2 regions of the Gryllotalpicola sp. CP2-P1 genome follow, and region 1 is predicted to be linked to the other one. Evidence: predicted binding sites of a transcription regulator. Region 1 holds the regulator's gene; the other holds the start of a gene.
The links. The regulator LexA, encoded in region 1, represses DNA repair genes until DNA is damaged. The targets are predictions, from matches to a motif close to TCGAACANNTGTTCGA.
Positions count from the first base shown of each region.

Region 2: a site for LexA is predicted at 4,517-4,532, ahead of ACM2XV_RS04520 (HNH endonuclease signature motif containing protein). Genes of this name have one in related genera too.

Region 1 covers NZ_JBLRDT010000030.1:1,839-7,553, forward strand. The annotation lists gene dapF (diaminopimelate epimerase) at 1-86, shown strand, start outside; gene ACM2XV_RS04195 (class I SAM-dependent methyltransferase) at 91-708, opposite strand; gene hflX (GTPase HflX) at 754-2,301, shown strand; gene ACM2XV_RS04205 (methylenetetrahydrofolate reductase) at 2,307-3,281, shown strand; gene lexA (transcriptional repressor LexA) at 3,305-4,006, opposite strand; gene ACM2XV_RS04215 (LysM peptidoglycan-binding domain-containing protein) at 4,234-4,620, shown strand; gene ACM2XV_RS04220 (histidinol-phosphate transaminase) at 4,684-5,715, shown strand, end outside.
Region 2 covers NZ_JBLRDT010000033.1:2,772-8,486, forward strand. The annotation lists gene ACM2XV_RS04505 (GNAT family N-acetyltransferase) at 5-799, opposite strand; gene ACM2XV_RS04510 (class I SAM-dependent methyltransferase) at 839-1,663, opposite strand; gene ACM2XV_RS04515 (3-deoxy-7-phosphoheptulonate synthase) at 1,911-2,978, shown strand; gene ACM2XV_RS04520 (HNH endonuclease signature motif containing protein) at 3,125-4,471, opposite strand; gene ACM2XV_RS04525 (MFS transporter) at 4,591-5,715, opposite strand, start outside.

The DNA of each region.
Region 1 (5,715 bases):
GGATGTTCCCCGGCGAGGACGGCGAGCATGCCTCGCTCTCGGGTCCGGCCGAGCTCGTGTTCGACGGCGAGGTGACGCTCGCCTGACCGCTCAGTCGGCGTGATGTCGCACGCGCAGCACGCGGAAGCCCTTGCTGGTGGCTGCGCGGGTGGTGCCGAACGGCGTGGGGAGCGACGACTCGAGCCAGCGCTGCAGAGAGTCGGAGCCGAGGTTCCGCGCGACGACGAGCCAGGCATCCGACCCCGGCTCGAGTCGCGGCAGCCACGTCTGCAGGAGGCTGTGCAGCTCGTTCTTGCCGACCCGGATCGGCGGGTTCGACCAGATGGTCATGAACGACACTGCTGCGGGAACATCCTCGGGGCGCACGGCGTTGACGTTGCTGAGTCCGAGTTCGGCCGCGTTGCGGCGCACCAGGTCGAGGGCGCGCTCGTTGACGTCCACGGCCCAGACCGTGGCGTGCGGCGAGGCGAGCGCGAGTGACAGCGCGATCGGACCCCACCCGCACCCCAGATCCAGAAGATCGCCCCCCGGCGGCGGTGTCGGCGTGTTGGCGAGCAGCACGGCGGTGCCGGTGTCGACGTGGTCGGGGCTGAACACCCCGGCGCCGGTGGTGACCGTCAGCTCGCGCCCGGCGAGTCGCACCTCGATGGGCCTCAGCTTCGGGTCGCTTCCCGGTGACGCGCTGAAGTAGTGGTCACCGGAAGACATGTCAGAAACGTACAGCACCGACAGAAGTAGAGTTAATCCTCACATATGACCTCAGATCACACCGCCTCCTCCGGCACCGAGACGCACGCCGACGACGACGTCGTCGCACGGGTGCTCGCGAACGCCGACTCCAAGGCGGCCGGGTACTCCCTCTTCGGCCAGCGAGCGCAGGCATTGCAGACGGGGGATGCCGCAGGCTTCGGCGACACCGACGGCGAGCAGTTCGACCGCGACGAGCGCGCGGCGCTGCGCCGTGTCGGCGGCCTCTCGACCGAGCTCGAAGACGTCACCGAGGTCGAATACCGTCAGCTGCGGCTCGAGAACGTCGTCCTCATCGGCGTCTATTCGGGCGGTTCGCTCGAAGACGCCGAGAACTCGTTGCGCGAGCTCGCAGCACTCGCGGAGACCGCCGGCGCGGTCGTGCTCGACGGGCTCCTGCAGCGGCGCCCGCACCCCGACCCCAGCACGTATCTGGGCCGTGGCAAGGCTGAGGAGCTCGCCGCGGTCGTCGCCCACCTCGGCGCCGACACGGTGATCGCCGACACCGAACTGGCCCCGAGCCAGCGTCGTGCGCTCGAGGACGTGGTGAAGGTCAAGGTCATCGACCGCACGGCGGTCATCCTCGACATCTTCAGCCAGCACGCCAAGAGCCGTGAGGGCAAGGCACAGGTCGAGCTGGCACAGCTCGAGTACCTCTTGCCCCGACTGCGCGGCTGGGGCGAGTCGATGAGCCGCCAGGCGGGCGGCCAGGTCGGCGGCGCGGGCAACGGCATGGGAAGCCGCGGACCCGGCGAGACGAAGATCGAGCTCGATCGGCGGCGCATCCACTCGCGCATGGCCAAGCTGCGCCGGCAGATCAAGGAGATGAAGCCCGCGCGCGAGGCGAAGCGCGCGAACCGCCGGCGCAACGAGGTGCCGTCCGTGGCCATCGCCGGCTACACGAACGCGGGGAAGTCGAGCCTGCTCAACCGCATCACGCGCGCGGGAGTCCTGGTCGAGAACGCGCTCTTCGCGACGCTCGATTCCACCGTGCGTCGTTCTCAGACGGCCGACGGGCGCCCCTACACGCTGGCCGACACCGTCGGATTCGTGCGCAACCTGCCGCACCAGCTCGTCGAGGCATTCCGGTCGACGTTGGAAGAGGTGCAGGACGCCGACGTCATCGTCCATGTGGTCGACGCCTCGCATCCCGATCCCGCAAGCCAGCTCCAGACGGTGCGCGACGTCATCGGTGAGGTCGGCGCCGGCGACATCCCCGAGCTCGTCGTGTTCAACAAGGCCGACCTCGTCGACGGCGACACTCGGCTCGTGCTGCGTGGCCTCGTACCCGGTGCCGTCTTCGCGAGCGCTCGCACAGGGGAGGGCATCGACGAGGTGCTCGCGCGCATCGCCTACCTCATCCCCGACCGCTCCGTCCCTGTCGAACTCCTCGTCCCCTACGACCACGGTGAGGTCGTCGCCGCTCTGCACGATCATGGCCGGGTGACGGCGCTTGAGTACACCGAGCAGGGAACGCGTGTCTCCGCACTCATCGACCCGAGCAGGCTGGCGCCGTTCGAGCCGTATCGGCTGCAGGCGGTGGGCCACGAGTGAGGCGCGTGCCGTTCTCGTTTGAGCTGCACCCTGCGCGCTCCCCGCAGATCGCCCGGCAGCTGCCCGACCGCATCGCTCGGCTGGTGGCCGCCGGCCCTGAGTTCGTGTCGGTCACCTACGGCGCGGGCGGCTCGTCGCAGGATGCCTCGCTGGACGTTCTCAAGCACGTGATCGAGCACCACCCGCAGGTGCGCACGATGGCGCACCTCACGTGCGTGGGCTCGACGGTGCAGGCCGCTCACGACACGGTGCGGACGTTCATGGATGCCGGGGTGCACAGCTTCCTCGCCGTACGAGGCGATCTGCCGGCCGGCTCGCCACCTGACGCGTTCCCCGGCGACATCCGCTCGGCGGCGGAGCTCGTGCAGCTGATCCACGCCGTGCAGAGCGAGCGACGCCCCTGGCGCGAGGTGGCGATCCCCGGCACGCCGGGCATCATGCTCGACCGTGACGGGCGCGAGCGCATCGCGATCGCCGTGGCGGCGTTCCCCAACGGGCATCCGTCGTCGCGCTCGTGGCAGCAGGACATCGACACTCTGCTCGCGAAGCAGGCCGCAGGCGCGAATCTCGGGATCTCGCAGATGATCTTCCATGCCGACGACTACTTCCGCATGGTCGACGCCGCCCGTGCCGCCGGCGTCGAGTTCCCCATCCTTCCAGCGATCACGCCGGTGACGACCCCGGCCGGACTCGCTCGCAATCTCGAGCTCTCAGGCGAGCGTGCGCCCGAGGCGTTCGCCGCCGCCCTCGCCGCCGAGCAGAACGAAGCGAGACGTCGTGAGATCGGAGTGGACTTCGCCGCGGACCTGACGCGCCGGCTGCTCGACGGCGGCGCGCCGGGAATCCACCTCTACACGCGCAACATGCACGAGGTGCCGCTGGCGGTGCTCGCGCGCGTCGGCCTCATCGATGAGGCGCGCTTCGCCCAGCTCATCGCTCCCGATTTCACCGGTGCGACACCGGTCGAAGAGCCCGCCTGAGCGGACTCTTCGGGCCCCATGCGTCAGACGGCGCGCAGAACGGCCACGACCTTGCCCAGCACCACGGCCTGGTCGCCCATGATCGGCTCGAACGCCGAGTTGCGCGGAAGCAGCCACGTGTGACCATCGCGCTGCCGGAACACCTTGACGGTGGCTTCGCCGTCGAGCATCGCGGCGACGATGTCGCCGTTGACCGCGTCCTGCTGCTGGCGCACGACCACCCAGTCGCCATCGCAGATCGCTGCGTCGATCATCGACTCGCCCGCGACCTTGAGCATGAACAGGTCGCCGTTGCCGACGAGCCGGCGCGGGAGCGGGAAGACCTCTTCGACCTGCTGGTCGGCCGTGATCGGTACGCCGGCGGCGATGCGGCCGACGAGGGGCACCAGCATCGCGTCGCCCACGGGCGCCTTGGTCTCGAAGTCGTCGGTCTGCTCGGTCGGTGACGGCGGGTCGATCAGGATCTCGAGCGCTCGCGGCCGGTTCGGGTCACGGCGCAGATAGCCCGAGAGCTCGAGCTGGTTGAGCTGGTGCGTGACGCTCGACAGTGAGGCGAGGCCGACCGCGTCGCCGATCTCACGCATGCTCGGCGGGTACCCGCGGGCAGCCAACGACTTCTTGATGACGTCGAGGATGGCGAGCTGCTTGTCGCTGAGGTTCTTGCGGCGCCTGGTGCGCCGTTTGGGCGAAGCGCCAGTGTCTTTGGCGACTGCATCTGTGGTCACGTGAATCCCCAATGTCGGTGGTCCCTGGTTGCATTTCGACCAGTGAGCCACACATTAGCGGCAATCCCCCTCTGTATAGGGGATTTGTTCGAGCGACTCGCCGAAACCGGTGGATAACTTCGCTAGAGACGTGGGACTTGCGCCATAGACAGATCGAAGATAGCTTCGGAATGGTTCGAAAACTCGAATATGCGTTCCGAACCTGGTGACGAAGGTAGAGGTCCACGATGAGCACCATCACTGTGCAGATGTCCGGCGCGGCAGGGCGCCGTCCCGCTCCGTCGGCTGGGGTCGCCCGTTCCCACCTGCGCCTCACCCGCCGCGGTCGCGCGCTGCTTGTCGCTGTCGTCGCCGCTCCCGTGCTTGCCGTGACAGTGTGGTTCGGGCTGAACGGGGGCGGCGCGGCAGCCGACGGTCACTCCGCCGCCCGTCCCGCAGCGGTCGAGCAGGTGACGGTGGCGCAAGGGCAGTCGCTGTGGCAGATCGCGGTCGAGGTCGCACCTCACGACGATCCGCGTGACGTCGTCGCGGCGATCGTCGACATGAACGGCCTGCAGAGTTCCGTCCTGACCCCGGGGCAGACGCTCGCGATTCCCTCGCAGTACTCGAAGTAACGCGCCCCAGCCGGCGGTCCAGGCGACTCAGAGCGCGTGATGCGCCCCGCCTACGATGGATGAGTGACGTCACTCTCCGAGCTGCCGATTCGAGACGACCTGCGCGGGCGCGAGCCCTATGGTGCGCCGCAGAGGCACGTGCGCGTCGAGCTCAACGTGAACGAGAACACCCACCCGATCCCCGGCGATGTCCAGGCGGACGTGCTCGCCCGATTGGCCGAGGCGGTCGCGGGCGCGAATCGATACCCCGACCGTGAGTTCGTCGAGCTGCGGTCGGCTCTCGCCGCCTACCTCGGGCACGGCCTGACACGCGATCACCTGTGGGCCGCGAACGGCTCGAACGAGATCCTGCAGCAGCTGCTGCAGGCGTTCGGAGGCCCGGGGCGCAGGGCGCTCGGCTTCGCCCCGACCTACTCCATGTACCCGCTGCTGGCATCCGGAACCGGAACCGAATGGGTGGCGGGCGACCGCGATGCCGATTACGAACTGTCCGCAGCGCGCGCGGCCGACTGGGTGCGGCGAGTGCAGCCCGACGTCGTCATTCTCTGCTCGCCGAACAACCCGACCGGGACTCCGCTCTCGCTCGACGTCATCGAGTCGGTGTACGACGTCGCACGCGGGATCGTGATCGTCGACGAGGCGTACGCCGAGTTCTTCCCGGCCGGCGAGCCGAGCGCTCTGACGCTGTTGCCGGGCCGTGAGCGCCTGGTGGTCTCGCGCACCATGAGCAAGGCCTTCGCATTCGCGGGCGTCCGGCTCGGCTACCTCGCGGCGGATCCGGCGATCGCCGATGCGCTGCGCCTCGTGCGCCTGCCGTACCACCTGTCGGCCCTCACGCAGGCGGCCGCGCTCGGAGCCCTGGCCCACTCGGGCGAGATGCTGGCCATGGTCGATGAGATCAAGGTGCAGCGCGACCGGATCGTCGACGGGCTGTCGGCCCTCGGCTACCGGCCCTATCGCACCTGGAGCAACTTCGTGCTCTTCGACCGGGTGGAGAATCCACGCGAGGTGTTCGACGAGCTGCTGGCCGAGGGCATCATCATCCGCGAGATGGGAATCCCGCACAGCTTGCGCGTCTCCGCCGGCACCGAAGCC
Region 2 (5,715 bases), on a different contig from region 1:
GCCCTCAGGCGCGACAGGCCGCTGCCGGCGGCACGGCGAGCCGGCCGACGAGGTAGCTGTACCGGCCCGCCTCGGTGAAGCCGACGCGCGAGTACAGCGCGATGGCGCCGCTGTTCGACGCGAGCACCTGCAGCCAGGCATCCCTCACCCCGCGCGCAGCCCCTGCCGCGAGCAGCGCGCGCACGACATGCTCGCTGTAGCCGCGCCGGCGGTGATCGGGCAGTGTCGCCACGGTGTAGAGGCCGCCCCACCCGCCCCCGACGAGAGCGAGCCGGGCGACCGACACGAGCGCCCCATCGACCCGCAGGCCGGCGTACAGGGCCGGCACACCGGTGAGAATGCGCCGGGCGACGTCGAGCTCTGCGTCGCCGCCGCGTCCGTCCACCGCCCACCACACGGCGAGCCACTCGGCGCTCGGCTCATCGGCGAGCTCGACGGCGGCATCCGTCGACGTGTCGAGGAGCGGGGCGACGGATGCCGCGAGCACGAGCGTCTCGTCGGCGACGCGGTAGCCGCGGCCGATGAGCCGCTGCCGCACCGCACCGTCATTGCCCGACAGCTGGAACAGGGGCGGCAGGCCGCGCTCGCGGTAGGCGCTCTCGACAGCGGCGAGGGCGCTGGGTGAGGCGTCCGCCTCGCCGCCTGCGGGCCATGCCGAGTTGGCGCGCCTCGTCACGCCCTCGGCGAAGCGCACCTGCCAGGCGCTCACGCGGACGCGCTCGAGCGCGGGCCAGGCGGCGTCGGCGAGCGTGGCGAAGTCGGTCTGGGGAACGGCGGTCTCTGGCAGCGAGGAGTTCACGGAACAACTCTGTCAGGCGGGCCGCCACCGGAGCGCGCCCTACGCGCTGCGGCGCGCGTCGCCCCGTGGTTCGATCGTCGGCACCTCGCGCGTCTGATCGAACAGGTGCGACAGTTCATCGACATCGTCGCGGGCGAGCACGCGGGCGTCCTCTGAATTGTCGGCGGATGCCGCGCCCGCACGCGCCTCGGAGGAGGCCGCAGCCATCGCGCCGAGGTCGACCTCGGGAGTCGCGACCGTGACCGGCTTGGCCCAGGTGAGCCGGTACCTGCCGAGCAGCCCGCGGTGCAGCTCGGCGCCGGGCAGCAGCTCGGCCGCGGCATCCGTCACGTCTGCGAAGGAGTACGCCGGTTCGACGGGTGCGGCAGACGCGAACTCGGGCCGGTACATGCCGCGCCAGGTATAGAAGAGTTGCAGCGCGCGCGAGTAGGGCACCGACGCCCACTGCACGGCGCGATCCACCAGCGTCACCGCAGACGCCTGGCCGACGACGATGAGGGTGCCGCCCGGTTTGAGCAGCTCGCTCACCCGTGCGAGGGCGGGCAGCAGCGGCAACTCGTGCAGCACGGAGACCATCGTGATGACGTCGTAGCTCTCAGGGGTGAGGCCCCACTCTGTGCCGAACTCGGACACGGCGACGTCGGTGTTCGGCACCATGCTGAGCCGCTTGTGGGCCTGGGCGATCGCGACCGGGTCCTTGTCGATGCCGACCACGCTGCGTGAGACTTCGGCGAGGCGCAGGGCGAGCAGGCCGTCGCCGCAGCCCACGTCGAGCACGTCGCCGGCGTGCTCCGCCGCGATGCGCTGGATCCAGGGGTGGTAGGCGGCGTCGCGGTTCCACTCGCCGCCGACGTCTGTGGGCATGGCCCCCATAGTGGTCACGGTTCCGTGTTGCGGCCAGGGGACACGCCGCGGACCAGGCGAGCACTCACCGTGATAACCTCAGCGGCATGAACCGTTTCTGGTATGCGTATGAGGCTCCGGCTGAGGTGCCGGCACTCTGACGCAACCAGAACCCCACCTTCAGCCAGGCAGAGACGAAAGTTCTCTGCCATTCGTCTTTCTAGGCGTCGGGCTGAAGGCCTTCCGCCCGGGAGGAGAAGAGGAACCCATGTCGAACGATCTCGGTGCGGCCACCTTCGAGCCGCTGCCCACGCCCAACCAGCTCAAGGCAGAGTTGCCGATCACCGCCGAGGCCGCGGCGCAGATCGCCCGCCATCGCGCCGACATCGACGCGATCATGCAAGAGCAGGACGATCGCCTGCTCGTCGTCGTCGGCCCCTGCAGCGTGCACGACCCCGAGGCCGCTCTCGATTACGCGCGCCGACTGGCGCCCATCGCCGAGAAGCTCAAGGACGACATCCTCGTCGTCATGCGCGTGTACTTCGAGAAGCCGCGCTCGACGGGCGGGTGGAAGGGCCTCATCAACGACCCGCACCTCAACGGCACGCACGACATCGCGACCGGGCTGCGCGTCGCCCGCAAGCTGCTGCTCGACGTCGTCGAGCTCGGCCTGCCTGCGGGCACCGAGTTCCTCGAGCCGGTCAGCCCCTCCTACATCTCCGACCTGGTCAGCTGGGGTGCGATCGGCGCCCGCACGACCGAGAGCCAGATCCACCGCCAGATGGCGTCGGGCCTCGGCATGCCGATCGGCTTCAAGAACGCGACCGACGGCGATGTCCAGGTCGCCATCGACGGCGTGACCGTCGCCGCGCAGCAGCACACGACGTTCGGCATCGACGACGAGGGCCGCGCCGCCATCGTGACGACGCGCGGCAACGGCGCGGGTCACGTGATCCTGCGCGGTGGCCGTTTCGGCCCGAACTACGGCACGCACAACGTCATCTACTCGGCGCGCCTGCTCGCACGCGCGGGCCTGTCGCCGCGCATCATCGTCGACGCGAGCCACGCGAACAGCGGCAAGAGCCACGTCCGCCAGCTCGAGGTCGCCCACGAGCTCGCCGCGCAGATCGCCGACGGCGAGCCGATCGCGGGCGTCATGGTCGAGAGCTTCATCGAGCCGGGGGCGCAGAAGCTGACGGATGCGGGTCTCGAGGGCCTCGTCTACGGCAAGTCGATCACGGATGCCTGCATCGGGTGGGACGACACCGAGGCGCTCCTCGAGGATCTGGCCGCGGCGGCCCGCCGAGCGGCGCGCCTCGAACCCGTCGATGTGTAGGCACGCCGGGTAGCGAAGCACCTGCGCACCAGCGTACCTGCGTACCTGTGCCACCCGCGTACCTGTGCGCACCCGCGCACGTGCGCCACGCGCGCGGCGCCACGCGCTGCCCCGGCTCACTCCGGCGGCACGCGCGTTGCCCCGGCTCACCCCGGCGGCGGTGCTCCGGGCGGCGCTTCAGCTTTGGGCCTGCTGGCTGCGCGGTTGCCGGCGGGCCTCCAACCAGTGTCGCGCCCCATCGCGGCATAGCGGACTTCCGGAAGGCCGTCGATCATTCTGATGTGCCACGGCCCCGCGTCGATGTCGTGGTGGTGGAACCAGCAGAGATTGACTCCGTTGCCGACATCCGTCGCCCCGCCGTCGGCGAAGGCGACGACGTGGTGGACTTCGCACCACTGTGCGGGCACGTCGCAGCCGGGAATGAGACAGGTGCCCCCGTCTCGTACGGCGATCGCGCGGCGCTGGCGGCGCGTGAAGGCGCGCACCTCGCGCCCGAGGCGCAGCAGGTCGCCCTCGGGGGTGAAGATGACGGTCTGGATTCCGCCGGCGCAGGCGGCCTGCTCGGCTTCCTGAACGGAAACGGGCCCGGGGGTTCCCGCATAGAACGCGGTGCCGACCCCGGCCTCGAGCTCGGCGAGCGTGGTAGAGACCCACACCGTCGGGTGATCGCCGCCCATGTCGGGTGCCTCGGCCGATCGGGCTTGGGCAGCGCAGATGTCCCGGAACAGGTCGGCACGCTTCTGCCCGGCCGTACGCGCATCCTCGGGCGTCTGTTCCTCGGCGGGGGTGAACGAGACGGTCCTCTTCCCTTTCGGGTTCACGTAGGCGTCGAACAGGCTGCGGGCGACGGCGGCGTGCCCGGCCGGCAGCAACCCGGAGACGCGCGCCTGCCCGTCCACGGTCGGGCCGATGTGGAAGTAGCGCTCCGCCATCGCCGTGCGTGCCTGGTCTTCGATGGCTGCGAGCTCCAACGCGGCGGCCTTCTGCGCCGCGCGCGCCTTCACTTCATCCGCCCCCGCGGTGACCGCGAGTTCCACGAGCTCCGATTCGACGGCCGCAAGCTCGCCGGCATCCGCACGCGCAAGGTCCTTGCCGGCGGCCTTCTGCAGTTCTCCCGTGATCGCCGAGGCCGATTCTCGGCCGATGCGGCCGTCGAGTACCGCCTGCTCGACGACGGGCAATCTCTTCAGCTCCGTGGCCTGGGCCACGAGCTTCGCGGCCTCCTTCCCGGAGGTCTTCGTGATGTCTTGGATCGCGCCGGCGGCGGTCTTGAACCCCAGCCTTCTGGCGAGGGAATCCGCAGCTCCGTCGGCCGAGCGCGCGGCAACCTCGCCGGCGACAGCAAGGTCCAGGGCGTCCAGGTGTCGGTGCAGGGCGGCAAGATCTTCCGCGAACCCCACGAGCTGGCCGTCGGACAGGGTCGCGGGGTCCACCGGAAGCACGGCGCGCACGCGCGCCAGCGCATCGCACGCAGCGGACCCGACCCTCGACATGTGAACAAGTATACGACGGCACTGTGACATTAACCAGACATCAGTTCGAATATTTATTCACACAATGCGTGGCGCCCTCGACTTTTCCACAGGCGCCGGCGCCCCGCTCGGAAGTAGAGCTAGATGTATGAGGTCATGACGTTGTTGACGCGTCGTCGCTTGATTCTCGTCATAAGCACCGCGGCGGCTGCGGCGGCGGCCGCGAGCAGGGTGATGGCCGGCCAGCCGGCGGCCACGATCGTTCCGGCGATGGCGGTGCCGATCGCGCCGGCGGCGTAGTAGAGGGTGAGGTAGGCGGCGTTCAGGGCCCCGGATCGGGTGGGGTCGATGGCCACGATGCCGGCTTGGTTGGCGACTTGGGCGGCGAAGCATCCGGCGTCGAAGAGCGCGAGTGCTGCCGCGGTCGCGATGGGGTTGCCGAGGCCGAAGGCGAGTGCGAGCGCGGCACAGACGGCAACGGTGAGTCCTGTCGTCATGACGGCGCGGTTGCCGAAGCGGTCGGAGAGCCGCCCGGCGGTGCGGGTGACGACGAGTCCGAGGACCCCGGCGAGGCTGTAGAGCCCGATCGCGGCGGGGCTGAGCGTGTAGGGCGGCTCGGCGAGGCGGAGGGCGAGGCCGACCCAGACGAGGTTGAAGGCGAAGAACCAGAGCATGCCCGCGGCGGTCGCATGGCGCAGCCGCGGACGTGTGCGCAGCAGCCCGGGCAGGGCGCGCAGAGAGGCGAGGTAGCTGCCGAACGGGGGTTCCTTGACGGGTGGCAGGAGCGAGAAGGCCGCCAGTGCCGTCGCGGCCACGAACGCGGCGAAGGCCAGCAGCGCGCCGCGCCAGCCGATCCAGTCAGCCAGCACGCCGCCGGCGAAGCGGCTGAGGAGGATGCCGGCGGAGATCCCGGCGGACACAGCCCCCATGCGCGCGCCACGACGGCCGGGATCGGAGTGCTTGCCGACGACGGCGCTGGCCTGAGCCGCGACCGTCGTCAGCCCGCCGATGACGACGAAGCATCCGATGAGAACGCCGGGGCTCGGCGCCGCGGCCGCGAACGCCAGGACCCCGGCCAGGACCAGCAGCTGCACCGGAATGAGGGTGCGAGGGTTGAGCCGGTCGGCGAGCGGCACGAGGAGGGCGAGCCCGGCCAGGTAGCCGGCCATCGCCGCCGATGCGACGACCGCGACCAGCGGGACCGGCGCTCCGAAGTCGCGGGCGACCTGGGCGAGTGCGGGCTGGATGGCGTAGTCGTTGGCGAT